Nitratidesulfovibrio vulgaris str. Hildenborough: one gene and its partner. The protein of the gene in region 2 interacts with the protein of the main gene of each other region in a pairwise test. Links are inferred from orthologs where the notes say so. Each region holds a gene or a part of one and is shown on either strand. Other genes may lie near its edges. The genes, in order: secD and pheT.

Evidence for each region.
Region 1: the proteins of pheT (region 2) and secD interact in binary tests that used the Escherichia coli proteins (3 or more experiments, as listed by UniProt). The link is inferred for Nitratidesulfovibrio vulgaris str. Hildenborough from one-to-one orthologs.

What each region holds. Positions count from the first base shown.
Region 1 is NC_002937.3:1,878,474-1,889,198, forward strand. The notes cover bases 4,138-7,057. They hold secD (protein translocase subunit SecD), read right to left. Parts: upstream 6,437-7,057; coding sequence 4,838-6,436; downstream 4,138-4,837. Other genes in these bases: secF (protein translocase subunit SecF), read right to left, coding at 4,138-4,825; yajC (preprotein translocase subunit YajC), read right to left, coding at 6,567-6,932. In the rest of the region: DVU_RS08610 (cytochrome c oxidase subunit 3 family protein), read right to left, coding at 1-435; ctaD (cytochrome c oxidase subunit I), read right to left, coding at 428-2,053; DVU_RS08620 (SCO family protein), read right to left, coding at 2,077-3,099; DVU_RS08625 (c-type cytochrome), read right to left, coding at 3,274-3,585; more of secF, read right to left, coding at 3,737-4,137; DVU_RS08645 (GltB/FmdC/FwdC-like GXGXG domain-containing protein), read right to left, coding at 7,433-8,188; DVU_RS08650 (class II glutamine amidotransferase), read right to left, coding at 8,191-9,285; DVU_RS08655 (glutamate synthase-related protein), read right to left, coding at 9,300-10,725. UniProt on the Escherichia coli protein: Part of the Sec protein translocase complex. Interacts with the SecYEG preprotein conducting channel. SecDF uses the proton motive force (PMF) to complete protein translocation after the ATP-dependent function of SecA.
Region 2 is NC_002937.3:2,637,353-2,648,180, forward strand. The notes cover bases 6,466-9,488. They hold pheT (phenylalanine--tRNA ligase subunit beta), read right to left. Parts: upstream 9,164-9,488; coding sequence 6,767-9,163; downstream 6,466-6,766. Other genes in these bases: DVU_RS11840 (MerR family transcriptional regulator), read right to left, coding at 6,466-6,742; pheS (phenylalanine--tRNA ligase subunit alpha), read right to left, coding at 9,343-9,488. In the rest of the region: DVU_RS11815 (nickel-dependent hydrogenase large subunit), read left to right, coding at 1-1,346; DVU_RS11820 (MucR family transcriptional regulator), read right to left, coding at 1,489-1,887; DVU_RS11825 (phosphoglycerate kinase), read right to left, coding at 2,240-3,421; tkt (transketolase), read right to left, coding at 3,558-5,552; rpe (ribulose-phosphate 3-epimerase), read right to left, coding at 5,643-6,311; more of DVU_RS11840, read right to left, coding at 6,359-6,465; more of pheS, read right to left, coding at 9,489-10,380; rplT (50S ribosomal protein L20), read right to left, coding at 10,552-10,828.

The DNA of each region.
Region 1 (10,725 bases), 760 kb from region 2 along the record:
CAGGCTGAAAAAGATGCCCAATCCGTCTTGTGCCTCGAGAAGGTGTGCACTTCCCGGATAGATGTCGTGGGCGATCTTGGCACTCCACTCGAAGAACTTGTTCACCATGAACATGCCAGCAAGGGCGACAGTGGCGTACAGAAGCTTGCAGGCTCGGTCAGGATTACCCAGGCGCAATGCCGTGATGGATTGTGCCACAGTGACACTGCTTGTGATGAGCACCACCGTGTTCACAGTGCCGAAGACCTTGTCCAGCATCTTGCCACCCGCATGAAAGGCTTCCGGGTAACGATGCAGGTAGGCGGCATAGAGCAGAAACAACCCGCCAAAGAGGAGTATTTCGGTGAAGAGGAACAACCACATCCCAAGACGTGAAGCATAGTCATCACGGGGCAGACCATGCCCGCCCGCAGACATTGTCGGGTGCTCATCCATCGGCCTTCACTCCCGTAAAGTCGTAGGGCCCCTTGGTGACGACGGGTTCACTGACGAAGGTGTGATGCGGGGGCGGCGACGAAACAGACCACTCGAGCGTAGCACCGCCCCATGGGTTGTCTCCCGCTGCCGGGCCGTTTCGGCTTCCGCGCCAGAGATTCCAGAACATCAACAGAATCCCGGCTGCCAGCACCCACGACCCCATCGTCGAGATGAAATGCCCCGTCGTATACTGCGGCAGATAGTCGTAGTACCGACGCGGCATTCCCTGCATCCCTATGACGAACATCGGGAAATACAGGACGTTGAAACCGACGAAGGTGATGAAGCACGCGAGCGTGGCAGTCCTCTTGTCGTACATCCTGCCGAATATCTTGGGGAACCAGTAGTGCATGGCCCCGAACAGACCGAAACCGAGCCCCCCGAAGATGACATAATGGAAATGCGCCACTACGAAATACGTGTCGTGCACATGTATGTCCGTCCCTGCCGACCCGAGCACAAGCCCCGTCAGTCCGCCTATGGAGAAAAGAAAGATGAATGCCAGCGCATACCAGAGGGGCGGTTCGATGCGAATCGACCCCTTGTACAGCGTCGACACCCAGTTGAAGACCTTGATGGCGGAAGGGATGGCGACCACGAACGTCAGGAACGAGAAGACGAGCACGGCTGTATCACTCATGCCGCTGGTGAACATGTGGTGCGCCCATACAAGTGAACCGGCAAAGGCTATGGCAAGACTGGAAAGGGCTATCATCTTGTAGCCGAAGATGTTCTTGCGGGCGAACACCGGCAGGATGTCCGAGATGACGCCCATGGCGGGCAGAATCATGATGTAGACCGCCGGGTGCGAGTATATCCAGAAGAGATGCTGGTACAACAGGGGGTCGCCCCCCCGCGACGGGTCGAAGAGTCCGACACCGAGAACGCGTTCCGCGAAGATGAGCAGCACGGTGATGCCAAGCACAGGCGTGGCCAGAACCTGTATCCACCCGGTCGCATAGAGCGACCAGACGAAAAGGGGCAGCCTGTCCCAGGTCATGCCGGGAGCGCGCAGCCGGTGGATGGTGGTGATGAAATTGAGCCCGGTGAGGATGGAAGAGAACCCCAGCACGAACACGGCGAGCACTGCCGCACTCACGTTGGTGCTGGTGGTCTGGCTGAAGGGGACATAGAACGTCCAGCCCGTATCAGGCCCGCCCTTGCCGGTGAAGAGCGACGAAAGCGCCATCAACGCCCCGATGACGTACAGCCAGAACGAGAAGTTGTTGAGCTTCGGAAACGATACGTCCTCTGCACCTATCTGAATGGGCAGGATGATGTTGCCGAACGCAGCAGGGATGCTGGGGATGACCACGAGAAAGATCATGATCACGCCATGCAGCGTGAACACCGTATTGTAGGTCTGGGCGTCCATGATTGTAGGGCCCGGTGCGATGAGTTCCAGACGCACGAGAAAGCCGAGCAGCAGACCGACCAGAAAGAACCCCATGATACCGCAAAGATACATGATACCGATGCGCTTGTGGTCCGTGGAGAACAACCAGGAGGCGATGCCCCCCTTCGTGCCTGCCATGGGCCGCAAGAAACTGACGGATGTGTGTGCCGCTTCGCTCATCGCAACCTCGTTTGTCGTATCTGTCAGTTGCGGCGACGTCCGCCGCGTAGAAGCACGAACAACAGGACGCCCGCCCCGAAAAGAATGACCACGCCAGCCACCTTCATCACATCGAAGACGTACTTGCGCCCCTTGGGGTCGTAGGTGAAGCAGTACGAGACGGCACGCCGTAGCGACAGGCCCACCTTCTCCTCGGCTGCTTCATGCAGTGCCATGGTCACGTCGAACGGAAGAAACCCGTTGCCATACAGGTACCGGGTGATGCGCCCTTCGGGGGACACCGCCACCAGGACCACCGGATGCACGAAGTCGCGCCCCTGTCGTGTGAACCGGAAGCCGATGGCATCCATGAATCGCTGGACATTGGGCAGGTCGGCGGTCAGGAAGCGCCACCCGTCGGGGGGGTAGTCTCCACCCACGGCGGCCAGATAGTTCTTCTTCTTGTGCGACGCCAACTCGGGCGTGTCGAGTTCGTCGAAACTCACCGACAGCACCCGGTACTCTGTCCCCGCCTTCATGTTGAGGGCAGGCAGTACGCGCGCGATGGAACTCTGCAACATGTTGCAGACGGTGGGGCAGGAATAATAGACCGGGGCTACGAGGGTCGGCACGGTCATGAGGCTGCGGGCATCGACCAGATTGCCAGCTTCATCACGAAGCATGATGCCTTCAGGAATGATGGTGCCAAGCTTCTCATCCACACCGGCTACGGGGGTGCCATCCTGCTTCGCCCTCTGCAGCAGCGAGGACGGTTCGCCGGCTGGCGCCGCAGGATGCACATGGGGGGCCTCGGCGGCATCATGCCCGTGCCCTGCGGTCGCGTTCGCCGCTGCCCCAGCAGCGGGGGCAGTATCATGCGTGGCATGTGCACTGTCACCACCTGAACTGCCGCCAGTGGCACTCGCGCGAGTGTCGCTTGCGGGATGTGACGAAGACACAGCCGCTGGCCCCACACCATGGGCGCCCGTGTGCCCTTCGGCGGCATTGGCATCATGCCCGTCAGGGGCGACCTGACGCTGTTCGGTCTGATGCTCTCCGTGCGTCATTCCCGCCGGAGTGGAGGCAAGTCCATGCCCTTCAGCTCCTCGATGTTGCGTCTGCGTCCCCTCAGGGGTGGCCGGAGCGGCAAGACCCGCTCCGGCCACAGAAAGGACACAGGCCGCAAACAACATCACGCACGCACGGTGTGCAACACGATGCAGCCCAGACATACGACCTCGCTAGAGCTTGCTCATGTAGTCGGCGAGCGCCTTCAATTCCTCATCAGAGTATTTCTTGACGGCGTTGGTCATCATGGCCTTGCGCTCGCCACCGTAGGAACCGTCTGCATAGCCTTTCATCTTCTTGTACAGTTCCTCGGCCCCCTGCCCCTTCACGGGCTTGGCCGAACCCATGGCAGCCTTGGAACCATCGGCACCGTGGCATCCGATGCATGACTTGTAGAGTGCGGCGCCATCGGCAGCGACACCGGACACGGCAAGTCCGAAAGAAAGGGCGGCACACAGGCTGGACAAAAGCAGAACTCGTTTCATGGCATCCTCCAGAGATGAACTGATAGTGGACAATACTCCATACATACCGCATCACACGGAACAAAGGCAATCCCCTCGCGCGGTTTACGATAAAAAAGGGGGCGGTGGCGCGTGGCCACCGCCCCCTGTCAGGGCTGAAGTGAGCAGACGGCTAGACGACGCCATGCTCTCCGGGCTTTTCGTAGTCGGCATCGACAGCGGCCATGACCGGCTTGCCGAAGGCGAGAAGCACCGGGCTTGCCACGAAGATGGACGACAGCGTTCCGATGAACACGCCGAAGAACATCGTCAGGGCGAAGTCATGGATGACGCCACCGCCGAGGAAGAACAGGCTGACGATGACCATCAGCGTCGTGCCACCGGTGAGAATGGTACGGCTGAGGGTCTGGTTGATGCTGCGGTTGATGATGACGTCGAACGGGTCATCCGGGTTCGTGCGGAGCGTCTCGCGGATACGGTCGTAGACGATGATGGTGTCGTTCAGCGAGTAGCCGATGAGTGTCAGCAGCGCGGCGATGATGTTCAGGTCGAACTCCTTGCCGAGAAGCGACAGCAGACCGATGGAGATGAGCACGTCGTGCAACAGTGCTATGATGGCACCCAGCGCGAAGTTGAGCTTCAACTTCCAGCACAGCGCTACGGTCACCAGCAGGGAGACGAACACCAGCCATTCACGTCCAAGCCCTATGGCCGACAACAGGTACATGCCACCCCAGAGGGTTGCCGCCATCACCGCAGAGGCCATCCATCGCTGTTCGAAACGACCGGAGATGTACACGGCAATGAGCAACACGGCATAGTACAGGGCCTCGACGGCCTTGCTGCGCAGGTCCGCCCCGACCTTGGGGCCGACCATCTCAAGCCGCTGCACCGTGAAGGACACGTCCTTGAGGTTCTGTTGCAACGCGGTCGACACGGTCTGGCGGATGCTGTCAGCAGACGACCCGGTATCGGAGATGCGGATGAGATAGTCTTCGTCACCCTCACCGAAACGCTGGATGGAAAGCCCCGGCAGGTCGGCGTCGGCGAGACTCTTCTTGATGGCCTCGTCTTCGACCGGCTTGTCGAACTTGACCTGCACCACGGCACCGCCAGCAAAGTCGATACCGTAGCGAAGTCCGCCATTCATGGCGATGGAGGCGAAGCCGATGAGAATGACGACGATCGAAAGCACGTAGGCGATGCGGCGCATGCCCACGAAGTCTATCTTCGTGTCATATTTGATGAATGAAAGTCCCATGATGTTCCTCCGCTAGATGCTGAGCCGCTTTGAGGGCGACAGGCGCATCCACAGGTCGAAGACGGCGCGCGAGACGAAAATGGCCGTGAACATCGAGGCGAGGATGCCGAGGGTGAGGGTCACGGCGAAGCCGCGCACCGGGCCGGTGCCGAACTGGTACAGGATGGCTGCAGCAATCACCGTGGTGAGGTTCGAGTCGGTGATGGAGAGCATGGCCCTGTCGAATCCGGCGTGAATGGCCGCCAGCGGGGTGAGACCGCGCCGCAGTTCTTCGCGGATGCGCTCGTAGATGAGCACGTTGGCGTCGACGCCCATGCCGATGGTCAGCGCAATACCCGCAAGGCCCGGCAACGTCAGCGTAGCGCCGAAGCCAGCCATGCCAGCAAGGATGAGCAGGATGGTGAAGCACAGCATCCCGACGGCGATGGCGCCGCTGGCCCCGTAATAGAGGATGGTGAAGACGACGACGGCAGCCCCGCCCACCTGACCGGCGAGAATACCGCTGTCGATGGACTCCTGACCGAGCGAGGGACCAACCGTGCGCTCTTCGAGCACGTTGACCGGAGCGGGCAGCGAGCCTGCGCGCAGCACGATGGCAAGGTCCTGTGCCTCTTCAGTGGTGAAATGACCGGTGATGCTGGCGCGGCCGCCCGCTATCTTCTCCTGGATGGAAGGCGCGGAATAGACCTTGCCGTCAAGGACGATGGCAAGACGCTTGCGCACGTTCTCGCCCGTCACACGCTCGAAGATGGCGGCACCGCGGCTGTTGAACGTGAGCATGACATACGCCTGATTGAACTGGTCGAAGCCGGGTCTGGCGTCGGCCACGTTCTCGCCGGTGAGGAGAATCTCCTTGTCGAGGGCCACGGGCACTTCGCCCGCCGACCCGTCGCCGCCACGGCGCATCATGGGAAGCACATCCACACCGGGGGGCACAAGGCCCTTGGCGAGTTTCTCGGGATCGACGTCGTCCCTGACGATACGGAATTCGAGGTGCGCCGTCTTGCCGATGATCTGAATGGCGCGTGCGGGGTCGGCAAGGCCGGGCAACTGGACCTGAATGCGATGGTCCTGCTGCTTGCGGATATCCGGTTCAGCCACACCGAACTGGTCGATGCGGTTGCGTATGGTCTTCACAGCCTGATCGAGGGCCATGTCCTCGATATGTGTGCGCTGCTCTTTCTTGAGCGTCGCCACATAACGCAGCTGCCCGCCGTCGATCTCGACAGGGGCGCCCACGGCTAGCTGCGGGAACTGCTTGGCGAGCATCTCGCCCAGCTGGTCGCGTTGCGCAGCCTTGGCGAGAACGAACTCGACCCTGTCACCCGGCAAAATGCGGGGACGGAGGATGAAGATGTCCTTCTCACGGGCCGAGGAGCGGATGTCCTGCCCCATCTGCGAAAGGGAATTCTCGACAGCCTTGTCCACGTCGACGCCCAGCGTGAGGTGGATGCCCCCCATGAGGTCGAGGCCGAGGCTGATGCGGTTGTCGGGCAGGAATCTGCCCATCGGGGAAGATTTGACGGCGGGAATGCTCGGCAGCACATAGGCCACGGCAGCCAGAAAGACCACCAGCGACAGGGCCAGCCGCCAACGGAGACCCTCGTTCATTGCCACTCCTCAGGTCACACGAGTTCAGCCCCGCAACGCGGGGCCACCCCGAACCGGGGTGCTGTTCAACGGCGAAAGGGCAAGCACGCACCGCGTTGGCCCGTGCTTGCCCCAGGGCGTGACGCCTTGATTACTTGGAGTCCTTAGCGTCGGACTTCTTGGGGGCGGCCTTCTTGGAAGGATCGACGACACCGGTGATGAAGCCGCGACCGATCTTGACCTTGGTCTCGCCAAGGTCGAGGGTCACCGTATCAGCATCGATATCCACGATACGACCGTACAGACCGCCTGCGGTCAGCACGTGCTCGCCCTTGCCGAGGGCATCGAGCATGGCCTTGTGTTCCTTGGCGCGCTTCTGCTGCGGACGGATGAGCAGGAAGTAGAAGATGGCGAACATCAGGATCAGCGGGACGAAGCTGGTGAGAGCGGCGGCTCCGCCTTCTGCGCCGGCCTGCTGGCCTGCGCCCATGGCGTACGCTGCGGTAGTCCAGAGCATGGTGCCTCCTTATGGCGGTTGCGCCCGGATGCCCGGGCGTAATCATCGTTAAACCTGACCTACCTAACCGCTCATGCCCCGTCTTGCAACGCCTTTTCTGGTCACAACGGCACACAGCGCAGATGCGAAGGCCCAGCGACAACGCGGCGAAGGAGCGCATTCCCGCACCGCCGTTACGCCCATCGGTGGAAATGTGGCACCATTAGCAATTCACAATGCGTGCGAGCCCCCGGCATGATGCGTCTGCGCCACGCATGACTACCCTTCAGGCTCATGCTTGCGGGACAGTCACTTCCGACAACATGCAGCCGCGCATGGCAGCCACGTCCGCTCACGTCCTTGCAGCGCCTACCTGCAACCATGCCGAAAGCCCCCGCCCTTCGAAGAAGGAACGGGGGCGATCCCGCAAGTCACAACATGCGCTCTATCCGGTCGTTCACGCGGACATCGCACTCGAAGCGGAACGACTGAAGCCGGACAGGTGCCCCGCCGCAACACGGTCAGTTCGTTCCGACGTACATATTGCCGTAGGGTCTGTGCGAGCGCGGATGCACCTTGACGAATGACGCGCCGAGTATCTCTGCGGCGTCCTTGCCGAAGGCATCGGCGTACGCCTGCACATGCCGTGCGAGCGCAGCCCCGTCCTCCTCATCCAGAGGCGACAGTGCAAGCCCCGGTCCCAGCAGATGTTCCGGCACCTCACCACGGATGTAGATGACCCCGCCGTGCATCCCGGTACCGAGGCTACGCCCCGCAACGGGCGCCTCCGGCTTGCCGGTGTCCATTCCAAGCAGCACGATGACCCCGCCAGCCATGTATTCTCCGAGAAAGTCGCCCGCCTTGCCGCCCACCACGATGACCGGCACCCTGTCGAGATACGACTTCATGTGGATGCCCACCCGGTAGCCCACGTCACCACGCACGAGGATGCTACCATCGCGCATGGCATAGCCGAGGACATCGCCCGCCATGCCGTCGATGACGATGTGCCCGCCATCCATGGTATTGCCCACGCCATCCTGCGCGTTGCCCTGTACCCTGATGTGCGGACCGCGCATGAAGGCACCGAGGTCCTGCCCCGGCACGCCGAGGATGTTGATGCTCACGTCGCCCTCGACGGCGTTGCCGATGAAACGCTGCCCCCGCACCCCGTGCAGGTCGATGACCTGCGTTCCGGCGGCGACCGCCTCGCGGATTCGGACATTGAGTTCGCGATAGGGCATTCCGTCGGCGTCGATGATGATCCTGTCTGCCATTGTCATGCCTCCAGTTCGACGATGACGGGTTCTCCGGCCTTGGGTGCCCATACCCTGTCAAGGTCGCGGCAGACCTCGCGTATGGAGCTTTCCTCGCTGGACATGAAGGTCATGGTGTCCTTTTCCGCCACGACGAGAGGACGCAACTTCACGCGGTCGTTGAGCCCCATCATACCCCTGGAGTCGGTCACGAGGATGGCGAAGGGGCCATTGAGCAGGGCCGCGCCATAGACCGCCCGCAACGCCGTGAAAGCCTTGCGCTGCTCTTCGGGCATACGGTCGACCTCATCCCAGAAGGGCGGCGCGAACACCCAGCTGGCCATGCGCTTCGAAAGCCCGTGCTTGCGCACCATGAGGTCAAGCAGGTAGGCCACGACTTCGGTGTCGGTCATGAGTGTGCACTCGTAATCGTGCTCACACAGATAGCGCCGATTGATGCCGTACGAGGATATTTCGCCGTTATGCACGATGGCCCAGTCCAGCAACGTGAACGGATGCGCCCCGCCCCACCAGCCGGGCGTGTTGGTCGGAAAACGGTTGTGTGCCGTCCACATGTAGGCGCGATACTCGTCAAGCCGGAAGAAGTCGGCGATGTCCTCGGGGTAGCCGACCCCCTTGAACGTGCCCATGTTCTTGCCGCTTGAGAAGACGAACGCACCGGGAATGCGCGTGTTGACGTGCATCACCGCCCCGACCACGTAATCCGACTCGCCCATATGCTGCCACTGTGGTCGCACGGCCTTGGGTGCGAGGAAGTAGCGCCGTACCAGGGGCGGGTTCTTCACCGTGAGCACGTCGCGGGTGGGAATGGGTTCGGCGTGGTGCACGTCGAACAGCCCGGCGAGGTAGGTCTCTGCCCGTTCGAGGGCGGCCGCGTCGTCACCCATGATATGGAAGGCGTAGTCGTCCGCCCTGTCCGGATAGATGCCGTAGGCGGCGAAACCGCCCCCAAGCCCGTTGCCCCTGTCGTGCATGGTGCACATGGCGTCGATGGGCATGGTGCCGGGTATGAGGTTGCGCTTGCGGTCGATGACACCGAAGACGCCGCACCCCGCGATGTCCTTGTCGAATTTCCAGAAGTCCTTGGGAGCCTTCATGACGTGTCTCCGGCCTAACGGCCCGCGTGCTTGATGCCGAGGATGTCGAGTTCAGTGTCGCCAAGGCCGATGCCTCGAAGCTTGTCACGGTTGCCCCGCAGACTCTCGATGGAATTGAGCCCCATGCCGCCCAGCATCTCCTGAATCTCATGGCCCCACGCCCTGACGAGATTGGTCAGCCTGCGCGCCGCTTCGTCGGGGTTCTGGCGTTTCTTGAGGCGCGACTCGTTGGTTGCGATACCCCACGGGCATTTGCCCGTGTAGCAGCGCCCGCACAGCGTGCACCCTACTGCGATGAGCGCGGCGGTGCCAATGTAGACGGCGTCGGCCCCAAGCGCGATGGCCTTCACCACGTCGGCGCTGCACCGGACGCCGCCGGCGGCCACGATGGATGCGCGGTTGCGGATGCCCTCGTCACGCAGCCTGTCGTCAACGGCGGCCAGCGCAAGCTCGATGGGAATGCCCACGTTGTCGCGGATCATGGTCGGGGCTGCCCCCGTGCCTCCCCGGAAGCCGTCGATGACCACGATATCGGCCCCTGCGCGCACGATGCCCGAGGCGATGGCGGGGGCGTTGTGCACTGCCGCTATCTTCACGGACACAGGCACGCGGTACTGCGTAGCCTCCTTGATGGCGCAGATGAGCTGAAGCAGGTCTTCGATGGAGTAGATGTCGTGGTGCGGCGCAGGCGAGATGGCATCAGACCCCTTGGGTACCATGCGCGTTCGCGAGACCTCTTCGTCGATCTTCTCACCGGGCAGATGTCCGCCGATGCCGGGCTTTGCGCCCTGCCCGACCTTGATTTCGACCGCTGAGCCCGCATTGAGGTAGTCCTTGTGCACCCCGAAACGCCCGGAGGCCACCTGCACGATGGTGTTGGCACCATAAGGATAGAGGTCGGGGTGCAGGCCGCCTTCTCCCGTATTGTAGAACGTGCCCAGTTCGGTCGCCGCCTTGGCCATGGCCTCGTGAAGATTGTAATTGATGGCCCCGAACGACATGGCGGCGAACATGATGGGATATTCAAGCTGCAACTGTGGCCCGATTTCCGTCTGAAGCTTCGGCCCCTGCGGCGTTTCCTCGAACACGAGCCTGTCGGGCCTTCCTCCGAGGAACGTGCGGAGTTCCATGGGTTCGCGAAGCGGGTCTATGGATGGATTCGTCACCTGACTGGCGTCGAGCAACATGTTGTCCCAGTAGACGGGCTTGGGAGACGGACACCCCATGCCCGAAAGAAGCACACCACCCGTGTCGCTCTGCTTGTAGATGTTCTTGATGAACGCCGGGGTCCAGAGTGCGTTCTCGCGAAAGTCGGAAGGCTTGCGACGTATGGTCAGGCAGTCGGTGGGGCACATGGCCGCGCACCTATGGCAGCCCACACATTTGCTGCTGTCATGCTCTACCCGCTTACGTGCCTCATCCCAGAAGTGTACGCCGTAG
Region 2 (10,828 bases):
CGACCCTCGACGTGCACGACCACCTCGTGCACTTCTACCACCTGCACTCGCTCGACTTCTTCGACATGGCAGATGCCCTGAAAGCGGATGCCGTGGCTGCGGCGAAGCTCGCGAGCGAGGTCTCGGGACGGGAGACACAGCCCGGCGACTTCTTCATCGTGCAGGGGCGGCTCAAGAAGTTCGTAGAGGGTGGGCAACTGGGGTGGCTCAATCACGCCTATTCCCTCGGTGGGCATCCGGCGTATCGCCTCTCGCCGGAAGAGAACCTCATCCTTGCCACCAACTATCTCGAAGCGCTCAAGGTACAGATGAAGATAGCACGGGCCATGGCCATCTTCAGCGGCAAGAACCCCCACGCCCAGACCATGCAGGTAGGGGGTGTCACCTGCTACGAAAGTCTCCGGCCTGAACGTATCGCGGAATTCAGGGCCCTCTATGAGGACACGCGCGCCTTCATCAATCACAACTACGTGGGCGACCTCACCATACTCGGCAAACGCTATCCCGAAGTGGCGACGTACGGGCGCACTACGAACTTCATGGACTTCTCCGACTTCTTCGACCCTGAGACGGGCAAGGCACCCTTCTTCAGAGGCGGGGTGATGTGGGCGCGCGACTTCAAGAAGGTCGAGGAGGTGAACCCGGAACAGATAGTGGAGCATGTGGCCCACAGCTGGTATGTCAAAGGAGCCCCCAAGCCCCCGTATGACGGCGTCACAGCCCCGGACTACACGGGCTACGACCAGAACGACCGGTACTCGTGGGCCAAGGCCCCGCGTTACAGGGGCGAACCTGTTGAAACAGGCCCTCTTGCACGACGGATGCTCGCCTACGCACGGGGCGAACAGGAGACCGTCCGCCGCATGGATGCATGGCTCGCAGCCTGCGGGCTGAACAAGGAGAACATGTTCTCCACCATGGGGCGCACTGCCGCCCGGATGGTGGAATGCGTGGTGCTCATGAACCGTATCGAAGGTTGGCTCAACGACCTTGAAGCACGCATCAAGGCTGGTCCGGTCGAGATATTCAAGCCATGGAAGATGCCCGACAAGGCCAAGGGCGTGGGCTTCTGTGCCGTGACGCGAGGCGGCCTCTCACACTGGATACGCATCGAAGGCGGAAAGACGGCGAACTACCAGATGGTGGTGCCAAGCACATGGAACCTCGGCCCCCGGTGCGAGGCTGGCAAGCCCTCTCCCGTCGAGGAGTCGCTCATGGGCAACCCTGTACTGGATGCCGAACGCCCGGTGGAGGTCTTGCGGACCGTCCACTCGTTCGACCCCTGCCTTGCCTGTGCCGTCCACCTCATTCATGCGGGCGACAGACAGGTCATACGCGTCCTCTAGCGGCCCGCGTGGCCGTTGCCGCACTGCGACGAATGGCAACGGAACGGGCAAACGCCGCATTGCAACGACAAGGGGCACCGCCAGCAAACGGCGGTGCCCCTGCAAAGGAAACAGAACGAAACGTATAGAGCGGAAGACGCTGCTACTTGGCCTTACGGCGCTTCTCCCACAACTTCATATCCTTCATCTTCTTACGACGCTCACGCTGCAACGACTTGCACACCAGCGGAGAGTTCTTCTTGAGCCCCCACTTCTCACGATAGCTGTCCGGGTCGAGACCATGACTCGCCAAGTGTTTCTTCGTGAGAATCTTGAACGACTTGCCGCATTCGAGGCAGGTGATGGTCTTTTCCTTGATGGCCTTGCGAGGGTCTCCCCCCGTTTCGCAGCAGCCTTCTTCAAGGTTCATCTCACCTTCCGCAATGGCCTTCAGCCCTGTGGCGAGCTTACGTACCATGGCGGTGATTTCATCCTCGGTCATCGTGCGCACACTGGCCTGCGCCTTGACTATTTCCAGTGCCTCTTTGAGGAATTCGTCCATGTGGGCCCCCCTGTGGACCTTCCGGTGACGTAAAGAACGATTTTCAACAACTTGCAGACAGCCGTCACATACAGTCACCACAGATAAACGTCAACACAATGAATAGTGCAAAGCCCACAACAGTCGGCACAACGAACGATCAGATTAGTTTTCCTTAAAGTACAACCAAAGCCACCCCACTTGCATAGCCTGTTCCAAAGGTACTTCTGCGTAGAGGCTATTCCGAAGCACGCGACATCCATCGTTCGGCACAGCCACGCCCATAGCTGCATGGCCTTTCACAGGCTCATGACAAAAAAAGGCGGCCTTCAGCATTGCGAAGGCCGCCCACAGTACGTAGCACGCTAGAGCATCACGATTGCGCGGCCCTTTCCTGCAGTATGGCGACAGCCGGAAGTTCCTTGCCTTCAAGGAACTCGAGGAAGGCTCCACCACCCGTGGAGATGTATCCCACACGGCTGGCAACGCCATACTTCTCGACGGCGGCGACGGTATCGCCACCGCCGGCTATCGAAAAGGCAGGACTGTCGGCGACAGCCTCGCACAGGGCGCGGGTTCCTGCCCCGAACTGTTCCCACTCGAAAGCACCCACCGGGCCGTTCCAGACGATGGTTCCGGCGGCGAGCAGAATCTCGCGGTAACGTGTCGCCGTCGCGGGGCCGATGTCGAGAATCATCTCGTCAGGGCCGACTTCGGAGACCTTCCGCACCGTGGCAGGGGCACCATCGGCCAACTCGGGGCCGACCACCACGTCCAGCGGCACGGGAATCTCACCGCCAGCTGCCCTGGCTGCGGCCATGAGGCGTGCGGCCTCTTCCACGAGTTCGGGCTCATAGAGGGACTTGCCCACTTCGTAACCGGCGGCCTTGATGAAATTATTGGCGATGCCGCCGCCCACGATGAGGCGGTCGACACGGTGTGACAGGTTGTCGAGAAGCGTCAGCTTGGTCGAGACCTTCGAACCGCCGATGATGCCCACAAGCGGGTGCTTCGGGGCGTCAAGGGCGCGTTCCAGCGCGTCAAGTTCTGCAGCCAGCAGCGGCCCCGCGCAGGCAACAGGGGCGAAGCGCGCCACGGCGTGGGTAGAAGCCTGCGCCCGGTGTGCGGCACCGAACGCGTCCATGACGAAGATGTCGCACAGAGCGGCAAGCCTTCTGCCCAGTTCCTCGGTGTTCTTCTTCTCACCCTTGAGAAAGCGGACGTTCTCGCACAGGACGCAATCGCCCTCGGCGACATCCACACCGTCGATGTAGTCCTTCACAAGACGCACATCACGCCCGAGTTCGCGCGAAAGATGTGCGGCCACAGGGGCGAGCGAAAAAGCCTCATCGAACTCGCCCTCTACGGGGCGACCCAGATGCGAGACGATAAGCACACGGGCCCCCGCCTCCATCGCCATGCGAATGGACGGCAGAGCGGCGCGTATGCGCTTGTCGCTGGTGATGCGCCCCTCCTTGAGGGGCACGTTGAGGTCTTCACGCAGAAGAACCCGTTTTCCCTTGAGGTCGAGATCGGTCATCTTGATAACGGCCATGCGTTGCTCTCCTGGCAGGCTGGATGCATTACGAGAAAGGCGCGAACGCGGTCATCCTACCACGTTCGCGCCCCGGGTCATAGAGCATGGAGAAGGCACGACCGACGGCATGACGTCGCCAGCGGCCCGCCCTCGGCTAGAGAAGCGACGTGACGGTATCCACCACGTTGTCCACGGTGAAGCCGAAATGCTTGAACAGGACACCGCCGGGTGCGGACTCGCCGAAACCGGTCATGCCGACCACCTTGCCGTCGAGACCCACATACTTCCACCATGCGTCGGACGCGGCGGCCTCCACGGCCACGCGCACGCGCACGTCGGAGGGCAGGACGCTCTCACGGTAGGCGGCATCCTGCCGGTCGAAGACGGAAGACGAAGGCATGGAAACGACGCGCACGCGGCGACCACGCTTCTCAAGTTCGGCAGCGGCCTCGACAGCCAGTTGCACTTCAGACCCCGTAGCCATGATGATGGCTTCGGGCTTGCCCGCGCAGTCGCGCAGGATGTAGCCGCCGCGCCCGATGGCCGCACGCTGTTCGGCTGTGCGGGCGATGTGCGGCACACCCTGACGGGTGAGGGAGATGCATGTGGGGCCGGTGGCGCATTCGATGGCACTCTTCCAAGCGGCCACGGTCTCGACCGTGTCGCACGGACGCCATACCGAGACGTTGGGAATGAGCCGCAGCCCGCCCAGCTGTTCGACAGGCTGGTGGGTGGGGCCGTCCTCGCCCACGCCGATGGAGTCGTGGGTCAGCACCCACACCACGCGGATGCCCATCAGGGCCGAAAGGCGGATGGCGTTCTTGGCGTAGTCGGAGAAGATGAGGAAGGTGCCGGCGTAGGGGATGAAGCCGCCATGCAGGGTGAGGCCGTTCATGATGGCCCCCATGGCGAACTCGCGCACCCCGTAGGAGATGTAGTTGGCGTCCCAGTTGTCGGGGGTGAGGCGAACCGACCCCTTGTGCCATGTGCCCACCGAACCGGTGAGGTCGGCGGAACCGCCCACGAGTTCAGGCAGCAGCGGCGCGATGCCGTTGAGGGCGTTGCGCGAAGCCACACGCGTCGCCAGCTTCTCTGCGGCGCTGTCGGTGGCGGCGATGCAGGCTTCGACCTCGGCTTCCCAGTTGGCGGGAAGTTCACCGGACATGCGGCGTTCGAATGCGGCGGCAAGGTCGGGGTACGCCTTGCGGTAGCCCTCGAACATCTCACGCCATGCGGCTTCGTCCTTGGCACCCTTGTCGCGGCAATCCCACGCGGCATAGATGTCGGCGGGAATCTCGAACGGCGGGTGCGGCCAGTTCATGGCCTCGCGGGCGGCGGCAATCTCGGCCTCGCCCAGAGGCGAACCGTGGCAGTCGTGGCTGCCGCACTTGTTGGGGGCACCACTGCCGATGCAGGTCTTGCAGCAGATGAGGCTGGGCTTGCCGGTCTGCGCACGCGCGGCGGCGAGGGCGGCATCGAGGGCCGCAGCATCGTGGCCATCAACATCGCGTACCACATGCCAGCCGTAGGCTTCGAAGCGGGCGGGGGTGTCGTCGGCGAACCAGCCCTTGACCTCGCCATCGATGGAGATGCCGTTGTCATCGTAGAAGGCGATGAGCTTGCCGAGGCCCAGCGTGCCCGCAAGGGAGCATGCCTCGTGCGAGATGCCTTCCATCATGCAGCCGTCACCAAGGAACACATAGGTGTGGTGGTCGACCACGGGGAAGCCGTCACGGTTGAACCCGGTGGCGAGCATACGCTCGGCCATGGCCATACCCACGGCGGTGGCGATGCCCTGCCCGAGGGGGCCGGTGGTGGTCTCGACCCCGGGGGTGATGCCGTACTCGGGGTGTCCCGGCGTACGCGAGCCCATCTGGCGAAAATCACGGATGTCGTCCATGCTCACGGCATAGCCGGTGAGATGCAGCAGCGCGTAGATGAGCATGGAACCGTGCCCGTTGGAGAGCACGAAACGGTCACGGTCGGGCCAGTGCGGGTTGGCGGGGTTGTGGCGCAGCGGCCCTCTCCAGAGGGCTTCGGCGATGTTGGCCATACCCATGGGTGCACCGGGGTGCCCCGACTTGGCCTTTTCGACCGCATCCATGCTCAGGACGCGAATGGCATTGGCAAAATCCTTGCGAGACGGCATTGATTCCTCCATCGGCGGGTTGCCCCGGTACGGGCCGGGTGGCTTCCCCTAGTCTGTTCCGTGGCGCATGGCAACGGATGAGAACACGTTTCAGTTCGCGGGGCGTGCGGCAGCCGCTGCGTCCTCGAAAGCGCGCAGGCGCTGGTCATACGGCGGAAAACCGAAGAACGCCGACCCGGACACCAGCACATCGGCCCCGCTCTCGACGAGGGCTGCCGTGTTGGAAGGGTCGACACCGCCATCGACCTGTATATGCGCGGAAAGGCCACGGGCATCGAGCATGGCGCGCAGGTCGCGTATCTTGCGGTACGTGGCGGGCAGGAACTTCTGCCCCCCGAAGCCGGGGTTGACGCTCATGATGAGCACCATATCCACATCTTCGAGCACGTAGTCGAGCACCGAAAGCGGCGTGTGCGGGTTGAGCGCCACCCCCGCCTTGCACCCGAGGCGGCGAATCTCCGCCAGTGTGCGTTGCAGGTGGTTGGTCGCCTCGGCATGTACCACCAGCATATCCGCCCCCGCCTTGGCGAAGTCGGCAAGATAGCGTTCCGGTTCATGGACCATGAGGTGCACATCGAAGAAGAGGCCGCTCTTCTTGCGCAGGTGGCTGATGACAGGCTGTCCGTAGGTGATGTTGGGCACGAAGCGACCGTCCATCACATCCCAGTGGACCCACTTGACGCCCGCCGCTTCAAGCGCGGCGAGTTCTTCCGTGAGTCGACCGAAATCGGACGACAGAAGCGAGGGGGAAAGAATCATGGTGGGGTCTCTCGGCGGGGCGGCGCCCCGCAACGACGCGCAAGGCGTCAGGAGGTTCCGGCAAGAAGCCGTCGCAACTGCTCGAGCTCCGCGACGATGTCGCGGACGACCCCGCCGCAGTCGCACGATGCGGCTACGGCGGGGGTGGTGTCTGCGGAGTCCGGTGCGACGACCGGCAATGGTTCTGCGGCGGCATGACCGCCTTCTTCGGCGAGGATACGACGGGCACCCTCTATGGTGAGTCCCCTTTCGTGCAGGAGGTGGCGGATGCGACGCAACACGGCGATATCACGCTCGGAATAGAGGCGCTGCCCCTTCTCCGTGCGCAAAGGGTCGAGCTGGGGGAACTCGGTCTCCCAGAACCTCAACACATAGGTCTTGAGGTTGAGCAACTCGGCCGCCTCGCCGATACGGTACGTCTTCTCCTCCATGCGCCCTCCTGTCCGGGCGTCCCGTCAGATGCGGACGGGAAGCTTCTCCACGAGGGAATGTGCCACTTTATCGCGTTCCTTGTCCACCTCGGCATCCTTCAGGGTGCGCGAGGCGTGGCGGAACGTCATGCGGAACGTGAGGTTACGCTCGTCCTTCCCTTCCGGTTCGAACACGTCGATGAGTTCCACGCCGCAAAGCAGCGGCAGGCGCAACCCGAGGATATGGTCGAGTACGGCACCCACCTGCAACGAACCGGGCGCTGCCACGGTGATGTCGCGCCGCACCGGCGGGTAGACGGGCAGCGACCGGAACGCGATGCGGGCGGCATCGTGCAACTCGCGCAGCACGTCGAGGTCGAGGTCGGCAAGCCACGCGTCCTTGCGGGCGTGGTAGGCATCGGCGATTTCAGGACGCACACGCCCGATGACGCCAACCTGCCTGCCCTGCACGGCGACGTCCACACACGGCATCAGGAACGGATGCGACGCCGCAAGCGTGAAGGTGGCGCCCTCGAGGTGCAGGAAGGCGAGGCAGTGTTCCACGATACCCTTGATGTCGGCGTAGTCGGCGTCAGCCTCGACATGCGGCCACTGGCTGTCATACCTGCTGCCGTAGACGAGGATGTCGAGCCGCGCGCGCTCGCGGGCGGTGGTGTCTGACGTGGCGTCGGCCTCGAAGATGTGCGCCACTTCGAAGAGGCGGAGTCCCGCGTTGCCCTGAGCGATGTTATGGCGCAGGTTCTGCAACAGTCCGGGTGCCAGTTCGGTGCGCAGCACGTTCTGGTCGGCGGTGAGCGGGTTCATGATGGGAATGCGCCCGTCCACGGCAAGATTGAGGTGGTCGAGGTCCTTCTGCCCCACGAAGCTGTAGTTGATGGCTTCGTTGAGACCGAGTCCTGCGGCCCAGTGCTTGAGACGCAGCCAGAACGAGTACTTCGATTCGGGCGCACCAGCACGGTCGAGAGGGCGCATGACCTTGGGCAGCACCGGTTCGATGGTATCCATACCCCGCACGCGCGCCACCTCTTCGATGAGGTCGGCCTCGCGTTCGAAGTCGCGCCGATGGCTGGGGGCCGTCACCTTCCAGTCGGCAGCGTCTGCGGCGTCGACCTTGCAGCCGAGGCGCTCAAGCGTCTCGCGGCAGAACGTCTCATCAAGGCTGATGCCAAGCAGTGCCTCGCCCCTTGCGCGGCGGAAGCGCAGCACGGGTGCCTGCCACGGCAGCGGCTCATTGTGGCAGATGCCGGGACGAAGCGTCGCCCCGGAAAGGCCCGCGATGAGTTGCGCAGCGCGGTTCATGGCGTAGGTGCACACCACCTGGTCGACCCCGCGTTCGAAACGGTACGAGGCTTCGCTGGAGAGACCAAGGCGACGGGCCGTCTTGCGGATGGTGCCGGGGCGGAAGACCGCGGCTTCGAGGAACACCCGGCTGCTCTTGTCGGATATCTCCGTCTCGGCACCGCCCATGACCCCGGCAAGGCCCACGGGCTTCTCGCCGTCGCGGATGAGCAGGTCGTTGGATGTCAGCACGCGTTCGACACCGTCGAGGGTCGTCAGACGCTCGCCCTCTCGGGCGGCGGAGACTTCGATGCGGCCTCCTGCAAGCAGGTCGAGGTCGTAGGCGTGCAGCGGCTGACCGAGTTCCATGAGGATGTAGTTGGTCACGTCCACGATGTTGGAGATGGGACGCACCCCCACGGCGATGAGCCGGTAACGCATCCACGCCGGACTCTTGCGGACGGCGGCCCCTTCGAGCACTCGCCCGTGGAACAGCGGGCACAGCGAGGCGTCGGGGATGTCGATGCGCAGCGCATTGGACGCATCGGCCCCCTCTTCCTTCAGGTCGAGGGCAGGCATGGTGAGCGGCAGGCCGAAGGCCAGTGCCACTTCGCGGGCGAGGCCGAGAACCGAGAGGCAGTCGGCGCGGTTGGGCGTGATGGCGATGTCGCAGACCTCACGGTCGAGGTCCAGTTCATCGACCAGCCTGGCACCGATGCGGAACGATTCGGGCAGCACCATGATGCCGTCATGGTCTTCGCCGAGGCCCAGTTCGCGCTCGGAGCAGATCATGCCATGCGAGGGCTGTCCCCGCAGTTTGGCCTTCTTGATGACCATGCCGCCGGGCATGGTGGTGCCCACCAGGGCCACCGGGACACGCTGACCGGCAGCCACGTTGGGCGCACCGCACACGATGTCCAGAGGTTCGCCCTGCCCCACGTCGACCTTGCAGACCGAAAGCTTGTCCGCCTCGGGATGCCGCTCACGCGAGACCACATGGCCGACGACGATGGGCTCGATGGCGTCGAAGGGGCGGATGATCTCTTCGAGTTCGAGGCCGAGCATGGTCAGCCTGTCGCCGAGTTCGGCGGCGGTGCCTTCAAAGGGTACGAATTCGCGCAGCCATTTGAGACTCAGAAGCATGTGCCACTCCCATGACCGGGGTCGCCACCCCGGACACGCTTTTGTGCGCCCGGCACGCCGGTGCGCTTGCCGGAACACCCGGCTGAACCCTCAGGAAGCGGTGATGCGCACCACTCCCCGTCCTGTCGTCCCCCTGCGGGGGCACGTCACGCCAGCCCCGCACGTCGCGAGGCCGACCATCACGCGAATTGCGACAGGAAGCGGACGTCGTTCTCGAAGAACATGCGCAGGTCGCCTATGCCGTACTTGAGCATGGCGACGCGCTCGACGCCGAGGCCGAAGGCGAAACCGGTGTACACTTCGGGGTCGTAGCCCACGGACTTGAACACTTCAGGGTCGATCATGCCGCAGCCGAGAATCTCGACCCAGCCCGTGGTCTTGCAGACGCGGCACGGTTCGTTGCCCACATGCCCCTTGCCGCCGCAGATGCAACACGAGATGTCGACCTCGGCACTGGGTTCGGTGAAGGGGAAGAAGCTGGGCCTGAAGCGCACCCGCGTGTCACCGCCGAAGACCGTGCGCAGGAACGAGGTGAGCGTGCCGCGCAGTTCAGCCATGCTCACGTTGTGATCGACCATGAACCCTTCAATCTGATGGAACATGGGCGTGTGGGTGATGTCAGAGTCGCGACGGTACACCTTGCCGGGGGCGATGGCAGCCACCGGAGGGCGAAGCGACTTCATGGTGCGCACCTGAAGCGGTGAGGTGTGCGTGCGCATGAGGATGCTCTCTGTGATGTAGAGCGTGTCCTGCATGTCGCGCGCAGGGTGCTCGGGCGGCATGTTGAGGGCTTCGAAGTTGTGGTAGTCGTTCTCGACCTCGGGCCCGGTGACGATGTCGTAACCGAGCGCGCCGAACACGGAGCATATCTCCTCCATGACCAGCGTCACGGGATGGAGAGACCCGCGCCACGGCATCCTGCCGGGAAGGCTCGGGTCGAAACGCGAGAGTGCGGCGGCCTCTTTGGCCTGCTCGAGCACGACCTTGCGCTGTTCGAACAGTTCGGTGAGTGCCTGCTTGACCGTGTTGGCAGCCTGACCGACACGGGGACGCTCTGCGGGGGCGAGCTCCGGCAGATGCGCCATGACCTGTGCAAGACGCCCCTTCCTGCCGAGGAAGGCGATGCGCTGCTCTTCAAGCTCTTGCAACGACGAAGCCTGGCCCAATCCTCTTTCGAGTTCCGGCACCAGGCTTTCAAGTTCCTTCAGAAGGTCCATGATGTGTATCCCCGGAAAGGACTGGTATCGCTTCCCTGGACATGCAACGCCATGACAGCATACGCCGGGTGGGCCCGGCGCGCCGCAGTCCGGCGTGATTGGGCCGAAAGGCGCTTTCGGCGAACGATAAGCCGCCGGACGGCCACACGTGACCGTCCGGCGACATGCACCCTAGTTGAGCTTCGACTTGGCCAGTTCGGCGATCTTGGCGAAATCGTCCTTCTCGCGAACGGCGAGGTCGGCGAGGACCTTGCGGTTCAGTTCCACGCCGGCGAGGGTGAGGCCGTGCATGAACTTGCTGTAGGAGAGACCGTTGAGACGCGCGGCGGCGTTGATGCGCAGGATCCACAGCTTGCGGAACTCGCGCTTCTTCACCTTGCGGTCACGGAAGGCGTAGCAGAGCGAACGCTCGACGGCTTCGCGGGCGGTGCGGTACAGGCGGCTGCGG